Caldimonas thermodepolymerans: one gene and its partner. The protein of the gene in region 2 interacts with the protein of the main gene of each other region in a pairwise test. Links are inferred from orthologs where the notes say so. Each region holds a gene or a part of one and is shown on either strand. Other genes may lie near its edges.

What was found.
Region 1: the proteins of rpe (region 2) and eno interact in binary tests that used the Escherichia coli proteins (3 or more experiments, as listed by UniProt). The link is inferred for Caldimonas thermodepolymerans from one-to-one orthologs.

Annotation. Positions count from the first base shown.
Region 1 is NZ_CP064338.1:1,445,859-1,448,654, forward strand. It holds eno (phosphopyruvate hydratase), read right to left. Parts: upstream 2,143-2,796; coding sequence 859-2,142; downstream 1-858. Other genes in the region: hslO (Hsp33 family molecular chaperone HslO), read left to right, coding at 1-66; IS481_RS06930 (hypothetical protein), read right to left, coding at 36-569; ftsB (cell division protein FtsB), read right to left, coding at 566-850; kdsA (3-deoxy-8-phosphooctulonate synthase), read right to left, coding at 2,246-2,796. UniProt on the Escherichia coli protein: Catalyzes the reversible conversion of 2-phosphoglycerate (2-PG) into phosphoenolpyruvate (PEP). It is essential for the degradation of carbohydrates via glycolysis.
Region 2 is NZ_CP064338.1:3,407,056-3,414,518, forward strand. The notes cover bases 2,689-5,565. They hold rpe (ribulose-phosphate 3-epimerase), read right to left. Parts: upstream 4,529-5,565; coding sequence 3,848-4,528; downstream 2,689-3,847. Other genes in these bases: IS481_RS16135 (chalcone isomerase family protein), read left to right, coding at 2,689-3,179; gph (phosphoglycolate phosphatase), read right to left, coding at 3,180-3,851; apaG (Co2+/Mg2+ efflux protein ApaG), read left to right, coding at 4,622-4,999; IS481_RS16155 (site-specific recombinase), read left to right, coding at 4,999-5,565. In the rest of the region: IS481_RS16125 (Bug family tripartite tricarboxylate transporter substrate binding protein), read right to left, coding at 1-479; trpE (anthranilate synthase component I), read right to left, coding at 658-2,160; more of IS481_RS16135, read left to right, coding at 2,571-2,688; more of IS481_RS16155, read left to right, coding at 5,566-7,062; IS481_RS16160 (hypothetical protein), read right to left, coding at 7,094-7,231; mltA (murein transglycosylase A), read left to right, coding at 7,230-7,463. UniProt on the Escherichia coli protein: Catalyzes the reversible epimerization of D-ribulose 5-phosphate to D-xylulose 5-phosphate.

The DNA.
Region 1 (2,796 bases), 2.0 Mb from region 2 along the record:
GTCGACGTGGGCGGCCTGTTCACCGAAGAGCGCAATCAGCCGCCGTCCTCGTCGTCGATCCAGTGACCGCGGGGCACCTGGCGCGGCAGCCGGAACAGCCGGTGCTCGCATTCGGGCACCAGGCATTCCGGACAGCACCAGGGGCGCAGGCGAGGGGCCGACTCCGATGACGTCCCGGGACGCCGTGACGGGGGCGCGAGCAGGCGGCAGGCCGCCTCGAGGCGCTCGGCCGGGGTGCGGCCGTAGACCACGCCGTAGGACCATCCGGCGCGCTGCAGCGCCTCGCGCAGGCGCTGGTCCAGCGCCTCGGCCGCCGGGCGCTGTGCCGGCGGCAGCACGTCCAGGCCGGCGAGCAGGCAGCGGGCCGGCGCGGGCAGGGCGGCTGCCGCGCCCTCCAGCAGGGCCTCGGTGACGTCGAGCACCTGCCAGGCCGTGCCGGATGCGAGCCGCTCGCGCAGGCCGGCGCACAGGGCCTGCACGTCGGCGCCGGTGGCCCCGGCCACCGCCAACGTGAAGCCGCCCGGCAGGGCCGGGCGGACGGGGGCAGGCGGAAGAAACGAAGCGCTCACCGCGGCGGTGGCGTCAGCTGCACGTAGATCTCGTCGGGCTTGATCATGCCGAGGTCGTAGCGGGCCTTTTCCTCGACCATCTCCAGCCCTTCCCTGAGGTCGCTGACCTCGGCCGCGAGCTGCTGGTTGCGCTCGCGGCTGCGGTCGTTCTTCGCCCGCTGTTCGGCCAGCCGCCCCTGCAGCTCCATCACGCGGTGCACCCCGTGCTTGCCGAACCACAGCTCGGCATGCACGAGCACCAGCAGCCCGGCGAGCACCAGCGTGAGGAGGCGGGCCGACATGGCGCCGATCAGCGCAGGTTGTAGAACGCGGCGCGGCCGGGGTAGCTGGCGACGTCGCCCAGGTCTTCCTCGATGCGCAGCAGCTGGTTGTACTTGGCGATGCGGTCCGAACGCGACATCGAGCCGGTCTTGATCTGGCCGGCGTTGGTGCCCACGGCGATGTCGGCGATGGTCGAGTCCTCGGTCTCGCCCGAGCGGTGCGAGATCACCGCGGTGTAGCCGGCGCGCTTGGCCATCTCGATCGCGGCGAAGGTCTCGGTCAGCGTGCCGATCTGGTTGATCTTGATGAGGATGGAGTTGGCGATGCGCTTCTCGATGCCCTCACGCAGGATCCTGGTGTTGGTGACGAACAGGTCGTCGCCGACCAGCTGCACCTTCTGGCCCAGCGCCTGGGTCAGGTGGGCCCAGCCGTCCCAGTCGCCCTCGGCCATGCCATCCTCGATGCTGATGATCGGGTACTTGTCGCACCAGGTGGCCAGCACGTTGGTCCATTCCTCGGCCGTCAGCGTCAGGCCTTCGCCTTCGAGGTGGTACTTGCCGTCCTTGTAGAACTCGCTGGAGGCGCAGTCCAGGCCCAGCGCGACCTGCTCGCCCGGGGTGTAGCCGGCCTTCTCGATCGCTTCCAGGATCAGCTGGATCGCGGCCTCGTGGCTGGCGACGCTGGGGGCAAAGCCGCCTTCGTCGCCGACTGCGGTGCTCATGCCCTTGTCGTGGATGATCTTCTTCAGCGCGTGGAAGACCTCGGCGCCGTAGCGCACCGCCTCGCGGAAGCTGGGCGCGCCTACCGGCAGGATCATGAACTCCTGCAGGTCGAGGTTGTTGTTCGCGTGCGCGCCGCCGTTGATGACGTTCATCATCGGCACCGGCATCTGCATCGAGCCCGAACCGCCGAAGTAGCGGTACAGCGGCAGGCCGGATTCCTCGGCCGCGGCACGCGCCACCGCCATCGAGACCGCCAGCGTCGCGTTGGCGCCCAGGCGCGACTTGTTGTCGGTGCCGTCCAGGTCGATCAGCGTGCGGTCGAGGAAGGCCTGCTCGGAGGCGTCCAGGCCCAGCACGGCCTCGGAGATCTCGGTGTTGATGTGCTCGACGGCCTTGAGCACGCCCTTGCCCAGGTAGCGGTTCTTGTCGCCGTCGCGCAGCTCGATCGCCTCGCGCGAGCCGGTGGAGGCCCCCGACGGCACGGCCGCGCGGCCCATCACGCCGGATTCCAGCAGCACGTCGCACTCGACGGTCGGGTTGCCGCGGCTGTCCAGGATCTCGCGGCCGACGATGTCAACGATGGCACTCATGAAAGGTCCTCTTCCTTGAAGTCAATGAATCTGTCTGTCGTGGGGGCGGCAGGGCGTCGACCGCGGACGGCACCCCGCAGGCGGGGTGACCCCTGCCGGCGCCTCAGCTGAAGTTGTTCTCCAGGAACCCGTTGCGCTTGGTGATGCGGTCGAGCTCGACCAGCGTGGCCAGCAGGTCCTTCATGCGCTTGAGCGGCACGGCGTTGGGCCCGTCGCTGAGCGCCTTGCTCGGGTCGGGGTGGGTTTCCATGAACAGGCCCGCCACGCCGACGGCCACCGCGGCGCGCGAGAGCACCGGCACGAACTCGCGCTGGCCGCCGGAGCTGGTGCCCTGGCCGCCGGGCAGCTGCACCGAGTGGGTGGCGTCGAACACCACCGGGGCACCGGTCTCGCGCATGATCGCCAGCGACCGCATGTCGCTGACCAGGTTGTTGTAGCCGAAGCTGGCGCCGCGCTCGCAGGCCATGAAGTTGTCCTCGGGCAGGCCCTTCTCGCGCGCGGCGTCGCGGGCCTTCTGGATGACGTTCTTCATGTCGTGCGGCGCGAGGAACTGGCCCTTCTTGATGTTGACCGGCTTGCCCGACTGCGCCACGGCGCGGATGAAGTCGGTCTGGCGGCACAGGAAGGCGGGCGTCTGCAGCACGTCGACCACCT
Region 2 (7,463 bases):
CCCGAGCCGGCCGAGCCGTACAGCAGGCCCTGCGGCGACCGCTTGGCCAGCGCCACCAGCTCCTGCGCAGTGCGCGCGGGACTGGCCGCGGGCACCACCAGCAGGCTGGGCAGGCGGAACAGCAGCGTCACCGGCGTGAAGTCACGCTCGCTGTACGGCAGCTTCGAATAGAGCGAATAGTTGACCGCGTTGCTGCCGAAGTTCGACAGCAGCAGCGTGCGACCATCCGGCGCGACGCGCTTGACGGCGTCGGCAGCGATGATGCCGTTGCTGCCCGGCCGGTTCTCGACGATGACCATGCGCCCGGTCTTGTTCGTCCATTGCTGGCTGATCAGGCGGGTCAGGGCGTCGGTGGCCGCTCCGGGCACGAAGGGCACGACGATGGTCAGGGGGGAAGCGTCCGCGGGGGCGGCATGGGCGAACTGCAACGGAGCGATGCCTGCCGAAAGCAGCACCGCCAGTGCATGTCTCCTCTTCATGGCTTGTGCTCTCAGTAGTGGGTGAGGGCCCGGATGATCGGCGCATCCCCGCGTCCCGTTCAACGACGCATACGAGATTGCTGTTCATTGAACGACGCATACGTGTGCGCCTGCCGCACTCCGGCGTCGCGACAGGCCAGCGCCGCCCGGACGCCCGGGCAGGCAGGAGCGACGGGGTTCAGTCGAGGCCTTCTTCGACCAGCTCGGCCGCGCGCAGCAGCGCACGCGCCTTGGCCTCGGTCTCGCGCCATTCCATCTCGGGGATGGAGTCGGCCACCACGCCGGCGGCGGCCTGCACGTGCAGCATCTGGTCCTTGACGATGCCGGTGCGGATCGCGATCGCCAGATCCATGTCGCCCGCGTAGCTGATGTAGCCGCAGGCGCCGCCGTACAGCCCGCGCTTGGTCGGCTCGAGCTGGTCGATCAGCTCCATCGCGTGGATCTTGGGCGCACCGGTCAGCGTGCCGGCCGGGAACGTGGCCTTGAACACGTCGATCGCCGTCATGCCGTCCTGGAGGATGCCCTCGACGTTGCTGACGATGTGCATCACGTGGCTGTAGCGCTCGACCGCGAACGCCTCGGTGACCTTGACGCTGCCGGTCTTGGCGATGCGGCCGATGTCGTTGCGCGCCAGGTCGATCAGCATCACGTGCTCGGCGCGCTCCTTCGGGTCGTTGACCAGCTCCACCTCGGTGGCCTTGTCCTGCTCGGGCGTGGCCCCGCGCGGACGCGTGCCGGCCAGCGGCCGGATGGTGATCTTCTGCTGCCCGTCGACCAGGCGCTCCTGGCGCACCAGGATCTCGGGAGAGGCGCCCACGACATGGTGGTCGCCCATGTCGTAGTAGTACATGTAGGGGCTGGGATTGAGCGAGCGCAGCGCGCGGTACAGCGACAGCGGCGACTCGGTGTAGCGCTTGCTGATGCGCTGGCCCACCTGCACCTGCATGAAGTCACCCGCGGCAATCAGCTCCTTGGCGCGTTCGACCGCCTTCAGGTAGTCGGCCTTGGCGAACGGACGCTCGGGATGGAAGCCCTGGCTGGGCTTCACCTGCGGCGCGCTCACCGAGTAGCGCAGCTTGTCCTTGAGCTCGCGCAGGCGCCGCTTGGCCTTCGGATAGGCCTCGGGCTGCTTGGGATCGGCGTAGACGATCAGGTACAGCTTGCCCGAGAGGTTGTCGATGACCGCCAGCTCCTCGCACTGCAGCAGCAGGATGTCCGGGCAGCCGATGGTGTCGGGCGGGCAGGTGGACTCGAGCTTCTTCTCGATGTAGCGCACCGCGTCGTAGCCGAAGTAGCCGGCCAGCCCGCCGCAGAAGCGCGGCAGCCCCGGCGACAGCGCCACCTTGAAGCGCTTCTGGTACGCGTCGATGAAGTCCAGCGGGTTGCCCTCGTGCACCTCGACCACCTCGCCGTCGGTGACGACCTCGGTGCGTGCCTCGGCGCCGAAGCCGCGCGCGCGCAGCAGCGTGCGCGCCGGCAGGCCGATGAACGAGTAGCGGCCGAAGCGCTCGCCGCCGACGACGGACTCCAGCAGGAAGGAATAGCGGCCGTTGCCTTCGGCATGGGCCAGCTTGAGGTACAGCGACAGCGGGGTTTCCAGGTCCGCGAATGCCTCGAGCATCAGCGGGATGCGGTTGTAGCCCTGCTGGCTGAGGCTCTTGAATTCGAGTTCGGTGATCACGCGTGGGGCCCTCCAAGCCCTGCGAGGCCTGCGGCCGGTGCCCGCAGGTGCTCGCGGCAGTCAAGACGGTGGGAGGAATCGGAGATTCCGGGCGTGCCGGGAAGGCGCATGGGGCTCGTGCACAGGGGCACCGCCCACGGCCGGCGGCAAATCAAACCAGTGCGTGCGGGCGACGCCAGGGCCAGGCTCCCCGGTCGTGCGGACCTTTGGTTTGTTTGCGCGAGATGAACATGGTCCCGGAGTGTAGCAGCGCCTGCCGACGGAATCGACCCGCCGCCCGGGCCCGGGCGGGGACAAGCCGCCGGGCCGGGCGTGACAATTTTCCGAACGGTCGTGCGTTTTTACCGATGGACGCCCCGGGCCCGGCCGCCAACACTGGCGACACCGCAACATCACTCGAGGAGGCCTCCATGCTGCGTACATGGCTCTGCGCCACGGCGTTCCTGCTGGCCGTCATCGGCCCGGCCCGGGCGCAGTCCCCCGACACCGCGGGCGTGCGCTACGACCCGCAGATCCAGTTGCACGGCGCCACCTTGCAGCTCAACGGCGCCGGCGTGCGCTACAAGGCCATCTTCAAGGTCTACGCCGCCGGGCTGTACCTGACGCAGAAGGCGGCCACGCCCGAGGCGGTGTTCCGCGCCGCCGGGCCGCGCCGCATGCACATCGTGATGCTGCGCGAGATCGACGCCAACGAACTGGGCAAGCTGTTCACCCGCGGCATCGAGCAGAACGCCTCGCGCGAGGACTTCGTCAAGTCCATCCCCGGCACGATCCGCCTGGGCGAGATCTTCGCCGCGAAGAAGAAGCTGGCCGCAGGCGAATCGTTCCAGGTCGACTGGATCCCCGGCACCGGCACGCAGATCCTGGTCAACGGCCAGCCGATGGGCGAACCGATCAAGGAACCGGAGTTCTACAACGCGCTGCTGAAGATCTGGCTCGGCGCGCACCCGGCCGACGCCGCGCTGAAGGAGGCCCTGCTCGGCAAGGCACGCCCCTCGGCGAGCGCGCACGAGGGCTGATCAGCCCGCCGGCTGCAGCTGGTCGAGCCGGTCGACGTAGCCGTCGGCCGGCACCTCGTGCACCGGGCGGCCGTGGTTGTAGCCGTAGGTCACCAGCACCACCGGGCAGCCGGCCGCACGCGCGGCCTGTGCGTCGTTGAGCGAGTCGCCCACCATCAGCGTGCGTGCCGGCACGCTGCCCAGCGCCTCGCAGGCCTTGAGCAGCGGCAGCGGATCGGGCTTCTTGCGCTCGAACGCGTCGCCGCCGAACACGTGCCGGAAGTGGCCGACCAGCCCCTTGCGCTCCAGCAGCGGCCGCGCGAAGGCGGTCGGCTTGTTGGTCAGGCAGGCCAGCGGCAGCCCGAGCGCCGCCAGCCGCGCCAACCCCTCGGCCACGCCCGGGTAGACCGCAGCATGTTCGCCGTTGATCGCGAGGTAATGGTGCTGGTAGCGCGCCCAGGCCTGGTCGTACAGGCGCGCGACGCCGGCCTCGTCCTGGCTTTGCGCAAGCGTCTGGCGGATCAGGTGCTCCGAGCCCTTGCCCACCGTGCGCGCGACGAAGCCGTGGTCGATCGCGGGCAGGCCCAGGTCGTGCAGCATCAGGTTGAGCGCGACGACGAAGTCGCCGGCGGTGTCGACCAGCGTGCCGTCGAGGTCGAGGATGACCGCCTGCAGTCCGGCCGGCAGCCTCATGCCGCGAGCCGCTCGCGCATCGCGCCGATCACCGCCTTGTAGTCGGGCTTGCCGAAGATCGCGCTGCCGGCCACGAAGGTGTCGGCGCCGGCGTCGGCCACCTGGCGGATGTTGTCGACCTTGATGCCGCCGTCGACCTCCAGGCGGATGTCGCGGCCGCTGGCGTCGATCAGCTTGCGCACGCGCTCGATCTTCTTCAGCGCGCTCGGGATGAAGCTCTGCCCGCCGAAGCCGGGGTTGACGCTCATGATCAGCACCAGGTCGACCTTGTCGATCACCCATTCGAGGATGTCGACCGGCGCGGCCGGGTTGAACACCAGCCCGGCCTGGCAGCCCTCGGCCTTGATCAGCTGCAGCGTGCGGTCGACGTGGGTGCTGGCGTCCGGGTGGAAGCTGATCAGGTCGGCGCCGGCCTTGGCGAAGGCCTGGGCCAGCGCGTCGACCGGCTGCACCATCAGGTGCACGTCGATCGGCACCGGCGTGCCGTCGGCCCGGCGCGCATGCGGGCGCAGCGCCTCGCAGATCATCGGGCCGAAGGTCAGGTTGGGGACGTAATGGTTGTCCATCACGTCGAAGTGGATCCAGTCTGCCCCGGCGTCGATCACGTTGCGGACCTCCTCGCCCAGGCGGGCGAAGTCGGCCGAGAGGATGCTGGGGGCGATGCGGTAGGTGGTCATGACGGGCAGTCCAAAGGCGATCCGCCATTGTAGGAAGAGACGCCTTGCTACCATCGCCACCGGAAAACGCCGCTCGCCAACAACAGCACGTCCATGAGCACCTACGAATTCACCTGCAGCGTCGAGCCGCAGCACCTGCCGGAACAGTCGGACCCGGCGCGGGGCATCTACGCCTTCGCCTACACCGTCACGATCGAGAACACCGGCGACGTGGCCGCGCAGCTGATCTCGCGCCACTGGGTGATCACCGATGCCAACGGCAAGGTGGAGGAAGTCAAGGGCCTGGGCGTGGTCGGCCAGCAGCCCTTCCTGCGGCCCGGCGAAGGCTTCGAGTACACCAGCTGGACCCGCATCGCCACGCCGCGCGGCACGATGAGCGGCAGCTACTTCTGCGTCGCCGAGGACGGCGAGCGCTTCGAAGCGGTGGTGCCGGCCTTCTCGCTGGCCGTGCAGCGCAGCGGGCTGCATTGATGCGCTGGCTCCGCTCGGCCCTGGTCCCGGCGGCGTGGGACCTCAGTGCCCTGCTGTCGGTCCTCAGACCGCGCGCCGAGCTGGCCGAGCGCAACCTGTGGTGGGTGCGCCTGGCCGAATGGCTGCGTCACGCGCCGCTGCGCAAGGAGGGTGTCGAGGCGGCCGAATCCACGGCCGGCACGCCGCTGCCGGTGCTGCGCCTGCGCCACCTGCTCAACGTGCTGGACCGCCAGCCGGAGTACCGCGCGCAGGTGATCGAGCTGCTCGCGCGCACGCTGGAGGACATGGATGCCACGCTGCTGCTGGCCGACTTCGGCTTCGCGCAGCGCATGGCCTTCTTCAGCGAGCTGGCCGAGCGCATCCAGCGCAAGCTGCTGCCCGGCACCGCCGAGACGCACGACCTGGCCGAGTTCTTCCAGCTGGTGTTCTCGGACGCCGGCGACCGGCACTGGCTGGAGGCGATCGACGATGCGACCCTGCAACGCATCGCCGCGCTGCTGCGCGAAGCGGTGGCCAGCTCGCGCCATCCCCAGGCGGCGGCGCGCTGGCGCTCGGCGCTGCTGGACGCGATGATGTTCTGCGTCAGCCAGGTGCGCGCCACCGCCTTCTCCGCCGAGATCCGCACCCGCATGTCCGAGCCGGCGCGCTCGCTGTCGTCGTTCCGCCAGCTGGCGCGCGCCTTCGAGGACCTGCGCACGCTGCTGGAGGCCGATCCGCCGCAGCCCGCCCGGCTCGCGCCGGCGCTGGGCCATGCCCACGCCCTGCTCGACGCCTGCCGGCGCGACGCCCGTACGGTCTACGACCACCTGGAGGAATACGGGGTCTCGGTCGACATCGTGTTCTCGCTGCAGCAGCTGCAGGCGCGCCTGACACGCATCCGGCTGCTGCTGGACTGCCTGCTCAGCCGCGAGCCGGCACGCGCGGTGCGCGAGCTGATGGTGCAGTTCGCCGACACCGCGCAGGGCCGGCGCAGCGTGCGCGCGCTGCTGGCGCGCAACTACTCCCTGCTGGCGCGCAAGATGGTCGAGCGCAGCGCCGAGACCGGCGAGCACTACATCACCCGCAACCGCGCCGAGTACCTGCAGATGGTCTGGCGTGCCGCCGGCGGCGGGGCGCTGACCGCGATCACGGTGTTCGTCAAGTTCATGCTGACCAGCCTCGGGCTGTCGCCGTTCTTCACCGGCTTCGCCGCCGGGCTGAACTATGCGGTCAGCTTCGTCGCGATCCAGCTCGCGCATTTCACGCTGGCGACCAAGCAGCCGGCGATGACGGCCCCGGCGATGGCCGCCAAGCTGCACGACGTGGCCTCCGACGAGGCGGTGGAGCGCTTCGTCGACGAGGTCGCGCACCTGATCCGCAGCCAGGTGGCCGGCATCCTCGGCAACGTCGCGGTGGTGCTGCCCTGCGTGCTGCTGGTGCAGCTGGCCTGGCAGGCCGCCTTCGGCGCGCCGCTGGTCGGCGTCGGGAAGGCCGAATACACGGTCGCCTCGCTCAGCCTGCTCGGCTGGACGCCGCTGTACGCCGCGGCCACCGGGGTGCTGCTGTTTGCCTCCAGCATCGTCGCCGGCTGGGCCGAGAACTGGTTCGTGCTGCACCGCCTGGGCAGCGCGCTGCGCTGGAACCCGCGCATCCTGGCGCGCCTGGGCGAGGCCCGCGCGCAGCGCTGGTCGGCCTACCTGCAGGCCAACGTCTCGGGCTTTGCCGGCAACATCTCGCTCGGCTTCATGCTGGGGCTGGTGCCGGCGGTGGCGGCGTTCTTCGGCATCCACTTCGACGTGCGCCACGTGACCCTGGCCAGCGGCCAGCTGGGGGCCGCACTCGGCGCGCTGGGCTGGGAGCTGGTGTCCACGCCCGGGTTCTGGCTCGCCGTGGCCGGCATCGCGCTGACCGGGGTGCTCAACGTGACGGTGAGCTTCGTGCTCGCGTTCCGGCTCGCGCTGCGCTCGCGCAACATCCGCCTCAAGGACCGCGCCCGCGTCTACGCCGCGGTGCGCCGTCGCCTGCGCCGCCAGCCGTTCAGCTTCCTGTGGCCGGTCGGCACGCCCAGGCCGCAGGCGGCATGAGCGGGCGTGAACTTTCGCCCGCGCAGCCGGCTCAAGGGCGGGGCGTCCCGTCGTCCTGCGACGGGGCGTCGGTGGGCTTGCGGTCCTTGCGGCCGGAGAACATGGTCCACCAGACGATGAAGATCAGGATCAGGAGGGCGGCCAGCGCCTCCAGCAGAATCAACCACATGTCCTTTCCTTTGCGTAGCCTGCAACGCCTGTCCCGCGCGGGACGGGCGCTCATTCTAGGAACCTTGGTCGCTTGCGCCGGCCAGCCGCCTGCGCCAGGTCCGGCGGCCACCCCGTCCGAGCCCCCGCCGGCGACCGCGGCGCGGGTGATCGAGCAGCCGCGCTCGCGCTGGGTGCCGGTCGGCTGGGACGCCCTGCCCGGCTGGGGCGAGGACCAGCTCGCGCTGGCCTGG